2 regions of the Caldimonas sp. KR1-144 genome follow, and region 1 is predicted to be linked to the other one. Evidence: riboswitches for the same ligand, from Rfam matches in the RefSeq annotation. Region 1 holds a riboswitch; the other holds the start of a gene.
The links. A riboswitch is a leader RNA that binds a small molecule or an ion and turns the genes downstream of it on or off. The one in region 1 is predicted to bind S-adenosylhomocysteine.
Positions count from the first base shown of each region.

Region 1 (5,549 bases):
CCGCCGTAGTAGAGCCCCAGCACGAGGCCGCTGCGCTTCGTGGCCGTGGAGGCCAGCCGCGCCGCGAGCAGGCCGCCGCCGACGAAGCTGGCCGCGCTCGCCACGCCGGTCGCCGCGCGCAGCAGGTACAGCGTCGCATCGCTGCTCGCCAGGCCGTGCATGACCAGCAGCACGGCCGCCGCGAGGCCGCCGGCCAGCATCGCGTGGCGCGCGTCCAGATGCGTCAGCACGCGCGGCATCAGCAGCGCGCCGACGAGGTAGCCGGCCGCGTTGACGGTGTTCATCGCGCCGGCCGTCAGGTAGCTCCACGCCAAGTCGGCGCGCATCGGCGGCAGCAGCAGCGGGTAGGAAAAGCGCGCCAGGCCGAGCGAGACGGCCGCCGCGAGGCCGAGCGCGAGTGCAGCGCCCACGCTGGCGGCTTCGCCGCTGCGCTGCCCCCCAAGGGAGCTGGCCGGCCCTGGGGCGGCCCGGCGGCCGGCCTGCCGCTCCATCACTTGCTCTGAAGCGCCAGTCCCGCGTGCTCGCGCAGCGGATGGAACACCACCTTCGGATAGCGCTCCTGTGTCAGTCGCAGATCGTAGGCCGAGGTCAGCAGGTAGGCCAGCGTGTCGGCCGCGTCGAGTGCGAGCTTGCTCTCGTTCTCGTCGAGGAATTTCTTCATCGCCGCGGCGTCGTCGCAGGTGACCCAGCGCGCGCCGGTGAAGCGGCAGGGCATCAGCCGGATCTCGACGCCGTACTCGGCCTTCAGGCGGTGCTGCACCACCTCGAACTGCAGCTGGCCGACGGCGCCCAGCAGCATCGAGCCGCCGGTCTGCGGGCGAAACACCTGGATCGCGCCCTCCTCGCCGAGCTGCATCAGGCCTTGCTGCAGCTGCTTGCTCTTCATCGGGTTCGCGAGCTCGACGGTCTGGAACAGCTCCGGCGCGAAGAACGGCAGACCGGTGTAGGTGCCGAACGCGGCCGGCGCGTCGCCGTCGGTGATGGTGTCGCCGAGCTGCACGCCGCCGTGCGTCGTGAAGCCGATGATGTCGCCCGCGTAGGCCTCTTCCACCGCCTCGCGGCGCTGCGACAGGAAGGTCACCACCGAGGTCGGGCGCAGCTCCTTCGCGGTGCGCTGCACGCGCAGCTTCATGCCCTGGCCGTAGCGGCCGGAGTTGACGCGCACGAAGGCGATGCGGTCGCGGTGCGACGGGTCCATGTTGGCCTGCACCTTGAACACCACGCCCGAGAAGCCCGGCGTCGCGGGCGCGATCTCGCGCTGCTCGCCGCCTTCTTGCGTGACGTGGCGCGCGGCCGGCGGCGGCGCCAGGTCGACCAGCGCGTCGAGCACCTCCTGCACGCCGAAGTTGTTGACGCCCGAGCCGAAGAACACCGGCGTCTGCTTCGCGCCGACGAAGGCGGCCTCGTCGAACGCCGGCGCGGCGGCCTGCAGCAGCTCGATGTTGGACTCGGCCTGCTCGAAGTCGTGGCCGAAGCGCTGGCGAAGCGCATCGGCCTGCGCGAGCGGCACGATCTCGTCGTCGCCGCTGCGCTTGTCCTCGCCGGCGGCGAACAGGCGCATCTGCTGCTTGCGCAGATCGACGATGCCGCCGAAGGCCTTGCCCTGGCCGACCGGCCAGGTCATCGGCACGCAGGGCATGCCCAGTTCCTGCTCGATCTCGTCGAGCAGCTCGAGCGGCTCGCGGCCCTCGCGGTCCATCTTGTTGACGAAGGTGAGGATCGGCGTGTCGCGCTGGCGACAGACCTCGATCAGCCTTCGCGTCTGCGGCTCGACGCCGTTGGCCGCGTCGATCACCATCAGCGCGGCGTCCACGGCCGTCAGCACGCGGTACGTGTCTTCGGAGAAATCCTTGTGGCCGGGCGTGTCGAGCAGGTTGATGACGCAGTCGCGATACAGCATCTGCATCACCGAACTGGCCACCGAGATGCCGCGCTGCTTCTCGATTTCCATCCAGTCCGAGGTCGCATGGCGGCTGGCCTTGCGCGCCTTCACCGAACCGGCGATGTGGATCGCGCCCGAGAACAGCAGCAGCTTCTCGGTCAGCGTGGTCTTGCCGGCGTCGGGGTGGGAAATGATCGCGAAGGTGCGGCGGCGGCGCACCTCGGCTTGCAGCAGGGGGTCGGTCACGAGGGGGCTCCGGGGCGCTGGTTTGCCCCGGCGGGGGATGCGCTTGGGAAGGGGCGGATTGTCGCTGGTTTGGTTTGGTTGGGCTGGCTCGCCTGCGGGGGCTGGAGCTGCCCCTGCGGGGCAGAGCCGGGATGTGCGCCCCGGCGGCGCACCTACTTTCTTTTGCTTCGCCAAAAGAAAGTAGGCAAAGAAAAGGCGACCCCCGCTCAGGCGCCCGGCTGCGCCGGGTGCCCTGCGGTGCTCGCGAAGCGGGCGCGCCGCATAACTCGCTGCGTTCGCTGCGCTCACTGCGCTCGAACAAAGCGGCGAGTCAGAAGTCGAGGCGCGCTGGCGCGCGCCGCCCGCTTCGCTGCGCTCCTCGGCGCCATCGAGGGGGCCCAACGGCAACTGCAACGGCAACACACCCCCGAGCGGGGCTGCGACCGTCTGGATGGGGCCCCCTAGGAGGCGCCGAGGAGCGCAGCGCAAGGGGCGGCGCGCGCCAGCGCGCTTCAACCTCAAACTCGCCGCGACTGTTCGAGCGCACGAACGCAGTGAGTGCAGCGAGTTAAGCGGCGCGCCCCTGGAGCGAGCACCGCAGGGAACCCGCGGCAACGCCGCGGGCGCCGGATCGGGGGTCGCCTTTCTTTGCCTACTTTCTTTGGCGAAGCAAAGAAAGTAGGTCGCCCGCCGAGGCGAAATCCCGGCATCGAGCCTCGCAGAGACGACACCACTCCCGCAGAGCGGCATCCCCCGCAGGCCCCCAACAAACACAACCCGCTAAAATCCACCCCGCTTCGAGGAGCGTTGCGACGCGGCCCCCCACCGCGCCAGGCTCGAAGCGGGCCCCCGCCGGGTGGCCTCACCGGTTCCAACGGCGCTCGCCCACCCCCTTTTCAAACAAGGAGTGCGCGAGATGAGCGCTGTTCTGAAGCCCGCCCAAGACCACGTGGTCGCCGACCTGTCGCTGGCCGACTGGGGTCGCAAGGAAATCAAGATCGCCGAGACCGAGATGCCCGGCCTGATGGCGATCCGCGAGGAGTTCGCGAAGAGCCAGCCGCTCAAGGGCGCGCGCATCACCGGCTCGCTGCACATGACGATCCAGACCGCGGTGCTGGTCGAGACGCTGCAGGCGCTCGGCGCGCAGGTGCGCTGGGCCTCGTGCAACATCTTCTCGACCCAGGACCACGCCGCCGCCGCGCTGGCCGCCGTCGGCACGCCGGTGTTTGCCTACAAGGGCGAGTCGCTGGCCGACTACTGGGACTACACGCACCGCATCTTCGACTTCGGCCCCAAGGGCAGCGAGGCCGAAGGCCCGAACATGATCCTCGACGACGGCGGCGACGCGACGCTGCTGATGCACCTGGGCAAGCAGGCCGAGAAGAACCCGGCCGTGCTGGCCAACCCGGGCAGCGAGGAGGAGCGCGTGCTGTTCGCCGCGATCAAGGCCAAGCTCGCCGAGGACGCGACCTGGTATTCGCGCAAGAGCGCCCAGATCATCGGCGTGACCGAGGAGACCACCACCGGCGTGCATCGCCTGAAGGAGATGTCGGCCAAGGGCACGCTGATGTTCCGCGCGATCAACGTCAACGACAGCGTCACCAAGAGCAAGTTCGACAACCTCTACGGCTGCCGCGAGTCGCTGGTCGACGGCATCAAGCGCGCGACCGACGTGATGATCGCCGGCAAGGTCGCCGTGGTCTGCGGCTACGGCGACGTGGGCAAGGGCTCGGCCCAGGCGCTGCGCGCGCTGTCGGCGCAGGTCTGGGTCACCGAGATCGACCCGATCAATGCGCTGCAGGCCGCGATGGAGGGCTATCGCGTCGTGACGATGGAGTACGCCGCCGACAAGGCCGACATCTTCGTGACGACCACCGGCAACCGCGACGTCATCACCTACGAGCACATGGCCGCGATGAAGGACCAGGCCATCGTCTGCAACATCGGCCACTTCGACAACGAGATCCAGGTCGCCCAGCTCGAGGCCAAGTGCCAGTGGGAGGAGATCAAGCCGCAGGTCGACCACGTGATCTTCCCGGACGGCAAGCGCATCATCCTGCTCGCCAAGGGCCGCCTGGTGAACCTGGGCTGCGCCACCGGCCACCCGAGCTATGTGATGTCGTCGAGTTTCGCCAACCAGACCATCGCGCAGATCGAGCTGTACGCCCATCCGGACAGCTACGACATCGGCAAGGTCTACGTGCTGCCCAAGCACCTCGACGAGAAGGTCGCGCGGCTGCAGCTCAAGAAGCTCGGCGCCCAGCTCACCGAGCTGACCGACGAACAGGCCGCCTACATCGGCGTGCCCAAGCAGGGTCCGTACAAGCCGGACACCTACCGCTACTGAGCGACGACGACGCCGTGCGCCTGCGCAGCGCGCGCCCGACCAACGATCTCGCGGCCCTCGAGCGCTTCTACACGGCGCTCGGCTGCGAGGTCGTCGGCCGCTTCGAGGACCACCAGGGCTTCGACGGCCTGATCCTCGGCCGCGCCGGCGAGCGCTGGCAGATCGAGTTCGTGCGCGAACATGGCGTCGCCGCGCCGCGCGCACCGACCCCGGAGCACCTGCTCGTGTTCTACGTCGACGACGAAGCCTCGCTTCACGCCTGCGCCCGCCGTCTGCTGGACGCGGGCGCGCGCGAGGTCGCCCCGCACAACCCCTACTGGAGCGCTTGCGCGCGCTGCTTCGAGGACCCGGACGGCTACGTCGTCGCGGTCTCGCTGCCGCCACCGCAGACGCTGGAGCGACGTTGAGATGCGCGCCGACCAGCTGCTCGTCGAACGCGGCCTCGCGGCCTCGCGCTCGCAGGCGCAGCGGCTGATCGCCGCCGGCGTCGAGTGGGAGGCAGGCGGGCGCTGGCAGCGCGTGGCCAAGAACGGCGACGAGCTGCCGGCGCACGCGCCGCTGCGCCTGCTCGACGACGCCGAGGCGCGCTGGGTCTCGCGCGGCGGCCTCAAGCTCGACGGCGCGCTGGCGCGCACCGGGCTCGACGTGACCGGTCGCGTCTGCCTCGATGTCGGCCAGAGCACCGGCGGCTTTACCGAGGTGCTGCTCGCGCGCGGCGCGGCCCGCGTGGTCGGCTTCGACGTCGGCCACGGTCAGCTGCACGACAAGCTTCGCGGCGACGCGCGCGTGGTCCCGCTCGAGGGCCTGCACCTGCGCGAGCTGGCCGGCTCGGAGCTCGCCGCGCATGCGCCCGAAGGCGGCTTCGATCTCGTCGTCGCCGACCTGTCCTTCATCTCGCTGGCGGCCAACCTCGCGCACCTCGCGCCGTGGCTGAAGGCCGGCGGCGACGCGCTGCTGCTGGTCAAGCCGCAGTTCGAGGTCGGCCCGCAGCATGTCGGCAAGGGCGGCATCGTCAAGGACCCGGCGCAGTACGCGCGCGTCGAGGCCGCGGTGCGCGAGGCCTGCGCGGCGCTGCGCTGGACGGTGCGCGACTGG
Region 1 is NZ_JBMSEE010000003.1:319,520-325,068, forward strand. Features, by position in the region: gene ACO2TI_RS09440 (YbfB/YjiJ family MFS transporter) at 1-491, opposite strand, end outside; gene ACO2TI_RS09445 (peptide chain release factor 3) at 491-2,128, opposite strand; S-adenosyl-L-homocysteine riboswitch at 2,901-2,997, shown strand; gene ahcY (adenosylhomocysteinase) at 3,024-4,454, shown strand; gene ACO2TI_RS09455 (VOC family protein) at 4,469-4,861, shown strand; gene ACO2TI_RS09460 (TlyA family RNA methyltransferase) at 4,863-5,549, shown strand, end outside.

Region 2 (5,549 bases), on a different contig from region 1:
GGACCTGCCCCGATGACGACACGCCGCCGCTTGCGCTGGACTCTTGCCCTGCTGGCCCTGGGCGTGGCGCTGGCCCACCTGGGGCTGCTGGGCTTGGGCGGCGAGCGCGCTGCACCTCAGCCGACGGTCGCAGCGCCGGTGGTGCTGGCGGCGGTGCCCGTCGAACCCGCACCGCCCGCGGCCGCCGCTCCCGCCGCGATGCCGGCCGTGCAGCCGAAGCCGGTGCCGCGCCGCGCGCCGGCGCAGTCGCCCGCGCCGCCCATGCCGCGCGAGGCACCGGCGCCGGTGCGGGACGATCCCCCGGTCGCCCCCATCGAGCCCGTATCCGACGATGCCGCACGTCCGACGCTCGCCGCCGACTTGCCCGTCGAGACTGCCGCAGCCGACGACGCGCCGCCGGCGCGCCTGCTCCCGGTGGCCGGCGGCGCGATGAGCCCGCAGGCTTCGGCTGCGCTGGCCGAAGCGCTGGCGTCGCCGCCGCCGGTCTACCGCACGCGCATTCCGCCGGCCGCGAAGCTGACCTATCGGCTCACGCGCTCCGGTTTCACCGGCACTGGCACGCTGGACTGGAAGCCCGACGGAGGCAGCTACACGCTGCGCCTCGAAGGCAAGCTGCCGCTGCTCGGCACGCTGATCACGCAGGTCAGCCGCGGCGGTTTCGACCGCGCCGGGCTGGCGCCGCTGCGCTTCACCGACAAGCGCATCAGCAAGTCGGAACAGGCCGCCAACTTCCAGCGCGGGCGCGGCCAGATCAGCTTCTCCGGGCCGTCGTGGGAGTTGCCCATCCTGGCCGGCACGCAGGACCGCCTGAGCGTCATGGTGCAGCTCGCCGCGGTGGCCGGCGCCTGGACGCGCGCGCCGGCCACCGGCGAGCAAGTGCAGGCCTACGTGGTCGGCGCGCGCGGCGACGGCGACGTGTGGACCATCCGCTACCTCGGGCGCGAAGCGGTGCGCACGGCCGACGGGCGGATCGTCGATTCGCTCAAGTTCCTGCGCGAGCCCACCTCGCCGCACGGCACGCGCGCCGAGTTCTGGCTCGACCCGGGCAGCGGCTTCCTGCCGGTGCGCGCGCGCCTGACCGACGGCTCTGGCGACGCCCTGGAGCTGCTGCGCGACGCCGGGGCCTCCTGACGACCCCCCGGACCGCGGCACCGTTCGACCATGGGCTTGAAACTTGCTGCGGGGCCCTCAACTCCCAGCAACAGGAGTTCCACCGAATGCTGATGCTCTACAACTCGGACCATTTCGCGGTCGTGCAGATCGAGATCGCCGCCGAAGGCGAGATCGCGCCGGCCGAGGGCGTGCCCGCGCTCACGCGCGGCGGCTACGAAATCGTCGACAAGCACGCTCGCAAGGAGCTGTTCCTCGAAGGAGCGATGGCCGAGCAGTTCAAGCTCGGTGTCGAGAAGCTCATCGAGACCGAGCCGAGCGAAGACGACATCGACGCCTTCCTGGCGCGCTTCACGACGCTGGCGACCCAGCCGGTGGTGCTGCACTGACGCTTGGCTGAATGTCCCGAACCGAAAGCGGCCCAAGGGCCGCTTTCTACAATCCGGGCATGACTGCCCGCCCCATTGCCGCCAAATCGGCCCCGTTCACGCGCGCTGCGCGCCTGCCCGAGCTGCTTGCGCAGCGCATCCTCGTGCTCGACGGCGCGATGGGCACGATGATCCAGCGCTACAAGCTCGGCGAGGCCGACTACCGCGGCGAGCGCTTCAAGGACCACCCCAAGGACCTCAAGGGCAACAACGAGCTCCTGCAGTTCACGCGCCCGGACGTGATCCGCGAGATCCACGAGCACTACCTGGCGGCCGGCGCCGACATCATCGAGACCAACACCTTCGGCGCGACCTCGGTCGCGCAGGAGGACTACGGCCTCGAATCGCTGGCCTACGAGATGAACGTCGAGGCCGCCAAGATCGCGCGCGCGGCCTGCGACAAATTCTCCACGCCCGACAAGCCGCGCTTCGTCGCCGGCGCGTTCGGACCGACGCCGCGCACCGCGAGCATCAGCCCGGACGTCAACGACCCCGGCGCGCGCAATGTCGACTTCGACACCTTGCGCGAGGCCTACAAGGAGCAGGGCCGCGGCCTGCTCGACGGCGGCTGCGACCTGTTCCTGGTCGAGACGATCTTCGACACGCTCAACGCCAAGGCGGCGATCGTCGCGATCGACGAGCTGTTCGAAGAGACCGGCGAGCGCCTCCCGATCATCATCTCGGGTACCGTGACCGACGCGTCGGGACGCATCCTCAGCGGCCAGACGGTGACCGCGTTCTGGCACTCCGTGCGCCACGCGCAGCCGATCGCGGTGGGCCTGAACTGCGCGCTGGGCGCCGCGCTGATGCGGCCCTATCTCGAGGAGCTGCACAAGGCCGCGGGCGACACCTGGATCTCCTGCTACCCGAACGCCGGCCTGCCCAACCCGATGAGCGACACCGGCTTCGACGAGACGCCGCCGGTGACCGGCGCGCTGGTCGAGGAGTTCGCGAAGAGCGGCATGCTCAACATCGCCGGCGGCTGCTGCGGCACGACGCCGGAGCACATCGCCGAGATCGCCAAGCGCGTGAGCGCCTACCGGCCGCGGGTGCGCGAGGAGCGCTGGCTGAGCGGATTGGCGCAGGCGGCCTGAGTCAGTTCGAGCCGGCGGGGCGGTCCGAGATCACGATCTCGACGCCGAACGCCGTGCCGCGCGCCGCGCTGACGATGCGCGAGCCGACGATGCCCTTGACCAGCAGGTGCTGCTTCACCGCGGCCGCGCGCTGGTCGCCCAGCGCCGCGGGGCCGGTCTCGTCCGCCGGTGCGCCGATGCGCAGCTCGGTGCTGGCGGCATAGGGTTTGAAGCCGATCGCCAGCTGGTCGAGCGCGGCGGCGAGCGCGGGCTTGACGCTCGCGCGGCCGGCATCGAACGAGAACTTCATCGGCACCTCGACGCGCAGCGTCTTGTCGCTCATCGCCTCGATCACCACCGGCGTGCCGCCCAGCGCGTCCTTCAGGCGCTTGCGCTGGGCCTCGAGCGCTGGCGACAGGCCGTAGCCGAACAGGCCGCCGAACGGCGAGGTCGATGGCGTGGGCGCCGGCGCGCCCGGCGTGCCGGGCTTCGGCGACGGGGCGGTGGCGCAGGCCGCGAGCCACAGGGCCGAGACGGTGACAAGGGCGAGTCGGTTCTTGTTCATGGGACGAGCAGGTTGCGGCGGGCATTGCAACCGCGCGAGGCCCGCCACGCAAGGCGTGGGAGGCAATTCTTTGTAAACCGTGCCCCCGTACAATCCCGTATCCCTCGAGGAGCGTTGCGACGGGCGCGTGCCCGCCAGGCTCGAGACGGCCGCGGCCCGCCCGCGGCCGACGCAACGGCGCTCACCCCTGCCGTCGTCGCGACGGGCTGCGGGTGGGCCGCAGCCGCCGATGTCGGGCCCATTGCCGAACGGCCGAATGGCCGAATGCCGATATGAGCGCTGCCGATTCCGTTCTCACCCAAGTGCCACCGATGCGCCTTTCCGGGCTCGAGCCCGTGGCCATCGGCGAGGGCACGCTGTTCGTCAACATCGGCGAGCGCACCAACGTCACCGGCTCCAAGGCCTTCGCGCGCATGATCCTCGAAGGTCGCTACGAGGATGCGCTGGCGGTCGCGCGCCAGCAAGTGGAAAACGGCGCGCAGGTCATCGACGTCAACATGGACGAGGCGATGCTGGATTCACAGGCGGCGATGGTGCGCTTCCTGAACCTGATCGCCTCCGAGCCCGAGATCGCGCGCGTGCCGATCATGATCGACTCGTCGAAGTGGTCGGTGATCGAGGCGGGCCTGAAGTGCATCCAGGGCAAGGGCATCGTCAACTCGATCTCCATGAAGGAGGGCGTCGAGGAATTCAAGCGCCAGGCCAAGCTGATCCGCCGCTACGGCGCGGCCACCGTGGTGATGGCCTTCGACGAGCAGGGCCAGGCCGACACCTTCGCGCGCAAGACCGAGATCTGCGAGCGCGCCTACCGCATCCTCGTCGACGAGGTCGGCTTTCCGCCCGAGGACATCATCTTCGACCCCAACATCTTCGCGATCGCCACCGGCATCGAGGAGCACGCGAACTACGCGGTCGACTTCATCGAGGCGACCCGCTGGATCAAGAAGAACCTGCCGGGCGCCAAGGTCTCGGGCGGCGTCTCGAACGTGAGCTTCAGCTTCCGCGGCAACGAGCCGGTGCGCGAGGCGATCCACACCGTGTTCCTGTACCACGCGATCCAGGCCGGCATGGACATGGGCATCGTCAATGCCGGGATGATCGGCGTCTACGACGATCTCGACGCCGAGCTGCGCGAGCGCGTGGAAGACGTCGTGCTCAACCGGCGGCCCGACGCCACCGAGCGCCTGCTCGAAGTCGCCGAGGCCGTGAAGGGCGCGGCCAAGGACGACAGCGCGCGCCTTGCGTGGCGCGCCGGCACGGTGCAGGAGCGCCTCTCGCACGCCCTGGTGCACGGCATCACCGACTTCATCGTCGAGGACACCGAGGAGTGCTGGCAGGCCATCAAGGCCGGCGGCGGACGCCCGCTGCACGTGATCGAAGGGCCGCTGATGAGCGGCATGAACATCGTCGGCGACCTGTTCGGCGCCGGCAAGATGTTCCTGCCGCAGGTGGTGAAGTCGGCGCGCGTGATGAAGCAGGCCGTGGCTCACCTCGTGCCCTACATCGAGGAAGAGAAGCGTCAGATGGCCGCCGCCGGCGACGACGTGCGCAGCAAGGGCAAGATCGTCATCGCGACCGTCAAGGGCGACGTGCACGACATCGGCAAGAACATCGTCACCGTCGTGCTCCAGTGCAACAACTACGAGGTCGTGAACATGGGCGTGATGGTCCCGTGCCAGGACATCCTCGCCAAGGCGAAGGTGGAAGGCGCGGACATCGTCGGCCTGTCGGGCCTGATCACGCCCAGCCTCGAGGAGATGCAGCACGTCGCGGCCGAGATGCAGCGCGACGACTACTTCCGCATCAAGAAGATCCCGCTGCTCATCGGCGGCGCCACCACCAGCCGCGTGCACACCGCGGTGAAGATCGCGCCGCACTACGAAGGCCCGGTGGTCTACGTGCCCGATGCCTCGCGCAGCGTGGGCGTGTGCTCGGAGCTGCTGTCGGACGACCGCGCGGCCAAGTTCATCGACGAGCTCACCGCCGACTACGTGCGCGTGCGCGAGCAGCATGCGAACAAGAAGGCCACGCCGCTGGTCACGCTGGCGGCCGCGCGGGCGAACAAGACGCCGATCGACTGGTCCGCGTACCGCCCGGTCGCGCCCAAGTTCCTCGGCCGACGCGTGTTCCGCAACTACGACCTTGCCGAGCTCGCGGCCTGCATCGACTGGGGCCCGTTCTTCCAGACCTGGGACCTTGCCGGTGCGTTCCCGCAGATCCTCAAGGACGAGATCGTGGGTGCCGAGGCGCAACGCGTGTTCAGCGACGGCAAGCGCATGCTGCAGCGCGCGATCGAGGGCCGCTGGCTGCAGGCGCACGGCGTGATCGGCCTGTACGCGGCGAACCAGGTCGACGACGATGACATTGCGTTCT
Region 2 is NZ_JBMSEE010000008.1:66,475-72,023, forward strand. Features, by position in the region: gene ACO2TI_RS17975 (DUF3108 domain-containing protein) at 13-1,131, shown strand; gene ACO2TI_RS17980 (BTH_I0359 family protein) at 1,218-1,499, shown strand; gene ACO2TI_RS17985 (homocysteine S-methyltransferase family protein) at 1,559-2,632, shown strand; gene ACO2TI_RS17990 (hypothetical protein) at 2,634-3,176, opposite strand; S-adenosyl-L-homocysteine riboswitch at 3,277-3,366, shown strand; gene metH (methionine synthase) at 3,449-5,549, shown strand, end outside.
Region 2: linked by a shared signal. The riboswitch ahead of metH (methionine synthase) and the one ahead of ahcY (adenosylhomocysteinase) in region 1 are both predicted to bind S-adenosylhomocysteine.